3 regions of the Pseudomonas sp. GD03875 genome follow, and region 1 is predicted to be linked to each of the others. Evidence: riboswitches for the same ligand, from Rfam matches in the RefSeq annotation. Region 1 holds a riboswitch; each other region holds the start of a gene.
What was found. Region 1 has a riboswitch for cobalamin ahead of cobW (cobalamin biosynthesis protein CobW). Riboswitches for the same ligand answer to the same signal wherever they lie in the genome.

Region 1 (3,268 bases):
GGAGCGCTCGCTGGCCGAGGCCAGGGCACTGGCCTCGGCCACGCTGGCGGCGCCGGTCAGCTCGCGGACCTGCTCCGAGCCTTCGCTGATCTGTGGCTCGTGGCAGGCCAGTTGCTCGGCCGTGTGGAAGTCCAGCGGCAGGCCGAGGTCATGTGCCAATTGCACCAGTCCGGCCTCACCGCGCTTGTGCTCGCTGGTGGCCAGACCATCCAGCGCGCCCAGCGGCAGCGCGAGCTGCCGCAGGGTCCGTTCCAGCAGTTCGCGCAACTCGGCCGCCGTGCAGCCGCGACGGCAGCCGAGGCCGGCGATGGTCACCGGCTCAGGCGTCCCGACGGGCGCCACGGCCGAAGAACCAGGCCGCGGCCAGGCCGAGGGCGGCCCAGAACACCGCGTTGGTCAGCAGCGAGGCCAGGATGAACTCGCGCTCCAGGGCGGCCGGCGCCAGGCTCTCGTGCACCTCCGGGTGCGGCGCGCCGATCAGGTGCGGCACGGCCAGCAGCACCAGGCCGACGACGCGCAACGCCCAGTTGCGGCCGAAGGCGATCAGGCCCAGGCCGGCTGCGGTGGCGACGGCGGTGCCGATCCACCAGTACTGGCGCAGCAGCAGGTCGGCGGCGGCGGTGCCCGGCAGCTCCGGCGGCAGGCCGGCGGACGGCGCCAGGCTGAACACGGCGAAGCCGCCCAGGCCCCACAGCAAGCCCTGCCAGGTGCGGTTCGGCGCACGCAGGGTGAACAGGCCGGCCAGCATCAGGGCGAAGCCGACGGCCACCACCAGGTTGCTGAGGCCGGTGGATAGGGTGCGCTGCCAGCCATCCTCGGGCGCCCAGGCTTCCTCGCCATGACTGTGGCCGGCGGCCTCGTCGTGTGCGTGGGCGACGGCCTGCTCGCCGTGGCTGTGCTCGGCCACCGGCTCGGCGGTCTCGAAGGTTTCCGCCTGGAGAATCAGAGGGGTGACCCACAGGCTCTGCAGCAGGGTCAGGACGATGGCGGCCAGCAGGCCGGAGAAGCCCGCGGTCTGGGCGATGCGCTTGATCATGGCGGGCGGTCTCAGTGGCAGGGGAAGGCGGCGCTGTGGCGGGTATCATGGGCGGCGTTGTGCATCGCCTCGATGTGCGAGAAGCCGGCGAAGAAGATCAGCAGCGCGCCGAGCAGGCAGCTGCCGACGGCGATGGTCAGGCGCTTGGACAACGGGAGCGAAACGGAATCGGAGGACGACAGCGTGCGGCTGGACATGATGAGCACCTTCCAGGGGTTGACGGACCGGTAGAAGGAACGCAGCACGAGTACGGCCACGGGGGCCACGAGCCGGCGTACGCCCGCCCACCGCGGGTTGCCAAACTAAGGGATTCAGGCCGGTCTCCGGGCTTGCGACGCCTTTGCAGGAACCGGGTCGGCCTTCCCATGCGCTCGGCACAGTGGCGTGGTTGACCCGTCGATCGCTTACCGTTGCGGGGGCAGCGCCGGACTCGCCTCCCCTGGTCTGGAGAGTGCCCACCGGCTTCCCGTTTCACCTCGCGCACGGCGGCGAGAGGCACCTGAAACAGCCTTTCTAGAACATCACGAAGCTCCACCCAGCGTCAACCGCGCGGTTGACCGCATCCCAGGCACTGCGTAGCCTTGCGCCATTTCCGAGGTTCTTCTTCGCCATCCGAAGAAGCTAAGAGGGAACAGGGTCTTTCAAGCCCTGGCTGCCCCCGCAACTGTGAACGGACGAGACTCCCCGACAGACCACTGCCAACCGGCGGGAAGGTGGGGAAGCGCGGCAACGCTGCCGCACGCCGTAAGCCAGGAGACCTGCCTCGCAAACGTTTCGACAACCGGGCGGGGTGATCCGGTGGTGTTCGGCCCTCGCTCGTCCGCGCGTGCCCCGCCCTGCCCGTCCGTCCATTCCACGACGTCCCCGGGGCTCTCCATGCAATCGCTCGCCAAACTTCCCGTCACCATCGTCACCGGCTTCCTCGGCGCCGGCAAAACCACCCTGCTGCGCCACCTGCTGGCCAACGCCGGCGGCCGCCGCATCGCGGTGATCGTCAACGAATTCGGTGAGTTGGGCATCGACGGCGCCATCCTCAAGCAGTGCGCCATCGGTTGCAGAGAGGAAGAAGCCAACGGCCGCGTCTACGAACTGGCCAACGGCTGCCTGTGCTGCACCGTGCAGGAAGAGTTCTTCCCGGTGATGCGCGAGCTGGTGGCACGCCGCGGCGAGCTGGACCACATCCTGATCGAGACCAGCGGCCTGGCCCTGCCCAAGCCGCTGGTGCAGGCCTTCAACTGGCCGGAAATCCGCACCGCCTGCACCGTCGACGCGGTGATCACCGTGGTCGACAGCCCGGCCGTGGCCGCCGGCACCTTCGCCGCCTTCCCCGAGCAGGTGGACGCCCAGCGCAAGCAGGACCCGAACCTGGACCACGAATCACCACTGCACGAGCTGTTCGCCGATCAGCTCGCCAGCGCCGACCTGGTGGTGTTGAACAAGACCGACCTGCTCGACGCCGACGCCCTGGCCGCCGTGCGCGCCGAGGTGGCCGAGGAGCTGCCGCCATCGGTCAAGGTGATCGAGGCCCAGGGCGGCGACCTGCCGCTGAGCGTGCTGGTCGGCCTCAACTGCGAGACCGAGCTGCACATCGACGCCCGCCGTACCCACCACGACGAGGAAGACGAGGACCACGACCACGACGAGTTCGACTCCTTCGATGTGGTCCTGCCGGAAGCCGAGGAAGCGCGCCTGCTCGCCGCCCTCAAGGACGCCGTGGCCAAGCACGGCATCCTGCGCGTCAAGGGCTTCGCCGCCATCCCCGGCAAGGCCATGCGCCTGCTGGTACAGGGCGTCGGCCAGCGCTTCGACCGCCATTTCGACCGCGCCTGGGGCGCCGACGAAGCGCGGCAGAGTCGCCTGGTGCTGATCGGCCAGGAGTTGGACCGCGCTGCCATCGAGGCGGAGCTGAAGGCGGCGCTGGCGTGAGGAGAGCGAGCCGACTGCGGCTCCCTCACCCCCGGCCCCTCTCCCGAGGGGAGAGGGGAGAAAAGCTGCACCCGGCCCAACTCCCTCTCCTCCTGGGAGAGGGCTGGGGTGAGGCTCTCCCAGGCAACTCGGAGCCCTGACCCATGCACCTCCTGCGCGCCCAGGCCGGCGTCACTCTGCCGGCCGACAGCATCGCCGACCTCGGCCAGACCCCGGCCGAGCTGGTGATCCTCTGCACCGGCGACTCCCACCTGTCGCTGCTGGCCGAGGTAGCGCGCGAACTGCCCGAAGACTTCCCCAGCCTGC
Region 2 (3,268 bases), on a different contig from region 1:
GCTGGCCTTCCAGCTGCCGCGCAGGTCGAGCACGCCGTAGCCGGGAATCTCGCGCTGGTTGGCCACGTCGTCGTAGCGCTGGCTGAACAGCTGCCAGCTGGCGCCCACGGCGAAGGCACCGATGTCGCGGTCCAGGTCCAGGCTCAGGCTGCGCTTGGCGCGGCGCGCCAGGGTGTGGCCGCTGTCGCGGTCGCGTGGGTCGATGATGCTCAGCGCCAGGTTGCCGCGCCAGCCGAACAGGTCCTGTTGCAGGCTCGCCTCGAAGCCGTTGATGCGCGCCTCGTCGACGTTGTAGTTGCGGCCGATGTAGGTCATCGGGTCCCAGACGTAGGTGATCAGGTCGCGGATGTCGGTGCGGTACAGCGAGGCTTCCAGGCGGGTGCCTTCCGCCAGCTGGCTGCGCCACTGCAGCTCGACGCTTTTCGAGCGCTCGGGGTCGAGGTCCGGGTTGGCGCCCCAGCTGTCCGGGCCGTAGAGGTCGTTGAAGGTGGGCACGCGGAAGCCTTCGGCATAGGACAGCACCAGCTCGTTGGCGCTGTTCAGCGGCAGGGTCAGCGCGGCGTTCCAGGTGTTCTCGCTGCCGAACTGCTCGTTCTTGTCGTGGCGTAGGCCGATCTCGGTGGAGAAGTGCTCGCCACGGTAGCCGTGCTGCACGAACAGCGCCTGGTTCCAGCGGCTCTCCTCGCTGTACGCGGTGGCGCTGTGCAGCTTGTCCTTCAGGTAGTCGAGGCCGGCGCGCAGCTGGTGGCCGTTGCCCAGTTCCACGGTGTTCAGCCAGGCGGCGGAGTCGCGGTAGGTGTTGAACACGTCGCTGCCCGGGTAGAGCTTGTCGAGGTCTTCCTGGCGGTCTTCGCTGTGGCCCAGCTCCAGGCGGCTGTTCCAGTTGTCGCCGAGCTTCGCGTCCGCGTAGGCCGCCATGCTGCTCAGGCTGAATTCGCTCCAGGGCTGGGCCGGGAAGGTCTCGTAGGTGGTGGTGTCGAAGCGGCCGTAGGGGTTGTCGTACTCGCTCTTGCCGCGCTGGTCCAAGGCGCTGAGGCCGATCTCCAGGACGTCGCTGACGGCATGCGACAGGTTCAGGCCGAAGCTGCGGTTGCGGTAGGCGTCGTGGTCACGGTCGCTGTCGAAGGACAGGCCGGTGCGGTCGATGCCGTCGGTTTCCACCAGGCTGCCGGTGAGGTTGTAGCGGGTGCGCCCGTCGCCGCCGGACACGCCCAGGCTGCGCTCCCAGGTGCCGTCGCTGCCGCCGGCCAGGCGCAGCTGCGGGTTGACGCCCTGGCTCTCGCCGCGGCGGGTGAAGATCTGCACCACGCCGCCGAGGGCGTCCGCGCCGTACAGGGCCGAGCGCGAGCCGCGCAGCACCTCGACCCGCTCGATCTGCTCGATGCTTAGGTGCTGCAGCGCCGCGCCGCCGGCGGAGACCGAGCCGACGCGCACGCCGTCGATCAGCAGCAGGCTCTGGGCGTTGCTGGTGCCGCGGATGAACAGGCTGGTGTTGGCGCCGCGGCCGCCGTTGCGCACCACCTGCACGCCGGGCACGCGCGACAGCAGTTCGCCGACGCTGGCGGGGCGCAGGCGCTCGATGTCCTCACGGGTGAACACGCTGACCGCCGCGCTGCTCTCGCCGCGCGGCTGGGCCTCGCGGTTGGCGGTGACCACGGTGTCGGACAGTTTCAGCGCCTGGTCCAGGGGCAGGTCGTCGGCGAGTGTCAGGCCGGGGGCGAGCGCCACGGCCAGGGCGAGACGGGAAATCTTCATCATCGGTTCCTCAAAAGGTCAGGCTTTCGAGGAGGGCAGGAGCAGGCGTGGCGGGCGGCCGCACCTGATGGTGCCGCCCTCCGCAACACCAGTGGTCACCATGCAGGCCGGTATCCGGGCTCTCGACTCCCATCCGCCCGCCTTCCCGTGCCTGGGCACAGTGGCTTCGAGCGGACGCCGATCAGCGATCGGGGTCGATTACCGTTGCGGGGGCAGCGCCGGGATGGTTCGCGGGGAACGCACCGGCTTCCCGTTTAATGCCGTGGCGACGAGGCCGAGGGGCTTCGTCCGGCACACCTGGATGGGTGCGCGCGACCTTAAGCGCTTGGCCCCGCCAATACAAGTGCTATCGCGGCAGCAGCGCGTCGCCCCGCAGCGCCTGGGCGAGGTTGCGGCGGATGTCCTCGAAGCAGGCTTCCGCCAGCGGCGAGCGCGGCGCGCCGCTGGCCATGATCAGGCTCAGCGGGGCGAGGGTATGGGCGTCCTCGATGGGCACCAGGCGCAGGTGCTCGTCGTGGGCCTGGAGCGAGGCGTCCAGTGGCACCACCCCGCAGCACAGGCCCGCGCCGACCGCCTGCAAGAGGTGGAAGATCGAGTCGGTCTCCAGCCGCAGCTGCGGCTTGAGGGCGCGCTGGCGGAAGGCGTGGTCGATCGACTGGCGAAAGTGCATGCCGGCCGACAGCAGCCCCAGGGGCAGTTCGGCGACCGCCTGCCAGCCCAGGCCGGCGGGGTCGAAGCGGAAGTGCCGGGTGTCGTGGAGCAGACCCATGGCGGTGGGCTCCAGGCTGTGCACCGTGAAGTGCTCGCGGGTGGCGAGGCGCTCGATGTAGGCCAGGCCGAGGTCCAGCTGGTTGCGGGTGAGCTGTTCGAGGATCTGCTCGCTGCTCAGGGCGAACAGCTGGAAGCGCATCTGCGGATGGCTGGCGAACAGCAGTTCGACCAGGCGGATGGGGTCCAGCCCGGCCAGCGGCACCACGCCGAGGCGCAGGGTGCCGACCAGTTGCCCGCGGCAGGCCGCCGCCTCGGCATAGAGGCCGGCTTCCGCGTCCAGCAGGTTGTGGGCCCAGGCCAGGATGCGCTCGCCCGCCGGGGTGAATCCGAGGAAGCGCTGGTTGCGCCGGATCAGCTCCAGGCCCAGTTCGTCCTCCAGGTCGCGCAGGCGCATGGACAGGGTCGGCTGGGTGACATGGCAGTCGGTCGCGGCCAGGCCGAAGTGGCGGGTCCGTTCGAGGGCGACGAGAAACTTGAGCTGCTTGATGTCCATGCCGCATCCGTTCCGTACGGGCCGGGGCCGCGCATGGCGCGGCGCCGGGTCAGCCTGTGATGCCGCCGCGGATGCTGCCGGCCTGCCTCAGCCTTGCAGCTGTTCCAGGCGGCAACGCACCGCGGCCTCGATGCCCTGGGCGTCCAGGCCGCACTCGGCCAGCATCTCGGCCGGCTTGGCGTGTTCCACGTAGCCGTCGGGCAGGCCGAGCTGCAGCAGCGGTCCGACGATGCGCTCGGCGGCGAGGAA
Region 3 (3,268 bases), on a different contig from region 1:
GCCGGCCTGCTTGCAGCGGTAGTCGAAGTCCTCGGCCAGCGCCTTGTTGAAGAACAGAATGGCCTCGCCCACCGCCATGCCGTTCTTGGTGCCGCCGAAGCACAGCACGTCGACGCCGGCCTTCCAGGTCAGCTCGGCCGGGCTGCAGCCGAGAAAGGCGCAGGCGTTGGAGAAGCGCGCGCCATCCATGTGCAGGTTGAGTCGCAGCGCCTTGCACGCCTCGCTGATGGCGGCGACCTCGTCGGGGCGGTACACGGTGCCCACCTCGGTGGCCTGGGTCAGGGTCACCACGCGCGGCTTCGGGTAGTGGATGTCCTGCCGCTTGAGCGCCACCTCGCGGATCGAGTCCGGGGTCAGCTTGCCGGCCAGGGTGCGCGCGGTGAGCAGCTTGGAGCCGTTGGAGAAGAATTCCGGCGCGCCGCACTCGTCGGTCTCGACGTGGGCGGTCTCGGAGCAGATCACGCTGTGGTAGCTCTGGCACAGGGAGGAGAGGGCCAGGGAGTTGGCCGCGGTGCCGTTGAAGGCGAAGAACACCTCGCAGTCGGTCTCGAACAGCTGGCGGAAGCGGTCCGCGGCACGGGCCGTCCAGCTGTCCTCGCCATAGGCGCGCTCGTGGCCGCGGTTGGCCTCGGCCATGGCGGCCCAGGCCTCGGGGCAGATGCCCGAATAGTTGTCGCTGGCGAATTGCTGGGTATGGTCGGTCATGGTGTGTGCTTCCTGGCAGGGCAGTCGCTCAACTGTACGCCAGCGCCGTGGCGTCCGGCAGCGACAGTCGAGCGATTTGGGGCAATAACAGATACGACTTCAAAAGAGGCCAGCGAAAAACTGTACCGGCATCTATTTCTCGCCGGAACGGCCATGGCCGGTCGAAATTCGTGCAGGTTCTGAAACGGCAGGACTTTCCACTTATGACCAGTACAGTTGCAGCCATAGAAGCAGAACAGTTACAAAGCCGCCTAACTAATAGCCCTGCAATTTAGCCCAGCTGTGTCTATAAAATCGACTATCCAGTCAGGAAAATATGCTTCCAGTAGGACACCCTCTAACCCCGCGCGAAGCGGAAGGAAGCACCACCATGGAACGCATACTCGGTTCCGACCTCATGTTCCAACAACAGAGCCCGGCCAGCGGCGGCAACCTGCCCCTGCGCGTCCTGGGCACCCTGCTGCTCTGGCAGCGCCGCATCAGCAGCCGCCGCGAACTCGCCCGCCTGGACGAGCGCCTGCTGGCCGATGCCGGCATCAGCACCTACGACCGCGCCATCGAGATCGACAAGCCGTTCTGGCGCTGAACCGCGACACCCGCCGTCACCAAGGGAAGCCGAGCGCTTCCCTTTTTTATGCCCGCTTCGTAGGGTGCGCCGCGCGCACCAGCAAGCCTCCGCAGGGCTCGGTGCGCACGGCGCACTCCACGCAACAAATTGGCACACAGCCCTTGAGTGCCACGGATCGCCCCGCCCGCTCGGTTTCTCGGGGACTGACAACTCTCGCCACGCCCACCGCGACTTGACCCGCCGCCGGCACGCTGGTCTCATGCGCGCCGATCCAGGTGTCTCGCGCCGCCGCGCGCGAAGTTAAACGGGAAGCCGGTAATGCTCCGCCCCTCGGCGAGCCAGTCCGGCGCTGCCCCCGCAACGGTATGCGAGCCGGGTGTTCACTCTGCCACTGTGCTTCGGCATGGGAAGGCGAACGCCCCAAGTCTCGCAAGCCCGGAGACCGGCCTGGACCCTTGTTGGCAAACCCGCGGTGGGCGGGCGTAACCGATGGTCCGCCCGCACGGGAGGCCCTTGTCTGCGCGCGCCTGCGAAACCCGTTTCGAGGCGATCACCTTGGCTCTTTCCCGTTCATCCCTGTTCCGCCGTGCGCCGCTGGCGACCGGCATCCTCCTGTGCGGCCTCGCCGCGCCCCTGGCGGCGCAGCCCCTGGGCCTGGACACCCTGACCATCAGCGCGCCCTCGGTGGAATCCACCGCCGTGGCGGAAATGGCCCGCTACGGCAGCCACCTGAACATTATCGAGCGCGAGCAGATCGAACGCGCCGGCCCCAGCGCCGACCTGTCCCGCGTCCTGCAGATGTACATCCCCGGCCTGTACGTGGCGCCAAAGAACGGCCCGTTCGACACCGGCACCTTCTCCCTGCTCGGCGGCCGCAACGACGACACCCTGATCCTGCTGGACGGCGTGCGCCTGAACAACCGCCTGTACGGCGGCATCTATCTGGACACCCTGCCGACCACCGCGGTGGAGCGCATCGAGGTGCTCAAGGGCGGCCAGGGCATCCTGTTCGGCACCCAGGCGGTGTCCGGCGTCATCAACATCGTCACCCGGCGTCCGCAGAGCCGCGACGCCAGCGGCGAGGTCAACCTCGGCCTGGACAGCTTCAAGGGCCGCAACGGCGACGCGCGGGTGGAGAGGGTGCTCGCCAACGGCTTCGGCGACCTGGGCCTGCTCGGCTACGCCAGCCGCCACCGCTCGCAGGGCTACCAGCCCTACCGCGACCGCGACATGACCGCCACCGTCAGCGACGAGCGCCGCTCCTACGACGTGACCACCCTGGGCGGCAAGGCGATCCAGGCCTTCGGCGAGGACGCGCGGCTGGAGCTGTTCTACCAGTACAGCGAGGCCGACCTGGACTTCGCCCGCCCCACCTCCAACCGCAGCACCACCAACGACCGCGTCCACCAGATCGCCACGGCCACCTTCCAGCAGCGCCTGAGCGACGACTTCAGCTGGTTCGCCAAGACCCACATCAACGACTGGGACACCCGCTACACGCGGATCTACAACCTGCAGGGCGGCGGCACCCGTACGCTCAACCGCAACGACTACTGGGGCTTCACCGACTGGGGCGCGCAGATCGAGGGCAAGGCCATCCTGGCCGGCGGCCACGAACTGGTATTCGGCAACGACAACCAGTGGTTCGAGGGCCAGGACGACGTGCTGATCATCGACAACAACGAGGCCGAGGCCCACGCCTTCTACGCCCAGCTGCGCCCGCGGATCGACGCGCTACCGGACTGGCACCCCAGCCTGGGCGTGCGCCGCGAGAAGATGTCCGGCGGCGAAGGCGCCACCGTGTGGATGCTCACCTCGCTGTACGACCTGAACGAGCAGTGGAAGCTGCGCGGCCAGTTCGGCACCGCCTTCAAGCTGCCCAATGCCGAGCAGCTCTACGTCAACGAGCCCGGCTCGGAGATGGGCAACCCCGACCTCAAGCCGGAACGCAGCCGCAACGCCGAACTGGGCCTGGACTTCGACGGCGGCCCGCTG

Region 2: linked by a shared signal. The riboswitch ahead of N5D30_RS25480 (TonB-dependent receptor) and the one ahead of cobW (cobalamin biosynthesis protein CobW) in region 1 are both predicted to bind cobalamin.
Region 3: linked by a shared signal. The riboswitch ahead of N5D30_RS18530 (TonB-dependent receptor) and the one ahead of cobW (cobalamin biosynthesis protein CobW) in region 1 are both predicted to bind cobalamin.

What each region holds. Positions count from the first base shown of each region.
Region 1 covers NZ_JAOCCV010000002.1:139,653-142,920, reverse strand. The annotation lists gene N5D30_RS02115 (cobalamin biosynthesis protein) at 1-315, opposite strand, end outside; gene N5D30_RS02110 (CbtA family protein) at 320-1,036, opposite strand; gene N5D30_RS02105 (CbtB-domain containing protein) at 1,048-1,233, opposite strand; cobalamin riboswitch at 1,333-1,554, opposite strand; cobalamin riboswitch at 1,615-1,817, shown strand; gene cobW (cobalamin biosynthesis protein CobW) at 1,913-2,962, shown strand; gene cobN (cobaltochelatase subunit CobN) at 3,106-3,268, shown strand, end outside.
Region 2 covers NZ_JAOCCV010000056.1:8,462-11,729, forward strand. The annotation lists gene N5D30_RS25480 (TonB-dependent receptor) at 1-1,755, opposite strand, end outside; cobalamin riboswitch at 1,843-2,071, opposite strand; gene N5D30_RS25485 (LysR family transcriptional regulator) at 2,102-3,019, opposite strand; gene dxs (1-deoxy-D-xylulose-5-phosphate synthase) at 3,107-3,268, opposite strand, start outside.
Region 3 covers NZ_JAOCCV010000023.1:53,615-56,882, reverse strand. The annotation lists gene N5D30_RS18540 (low specificity L-threonine aldolase) at 1-705, opposite strand, end outside; gene N5D30_RS18535 (DUF1127 domain-containing protein) at 1,076-1,291, shown strand; cobalamin riboswitch at 1,530-1,739, shown strand; gene N5D30_RS18530 (TonB-dependent receptor) at 1,886-3,268, shown strand, end outside.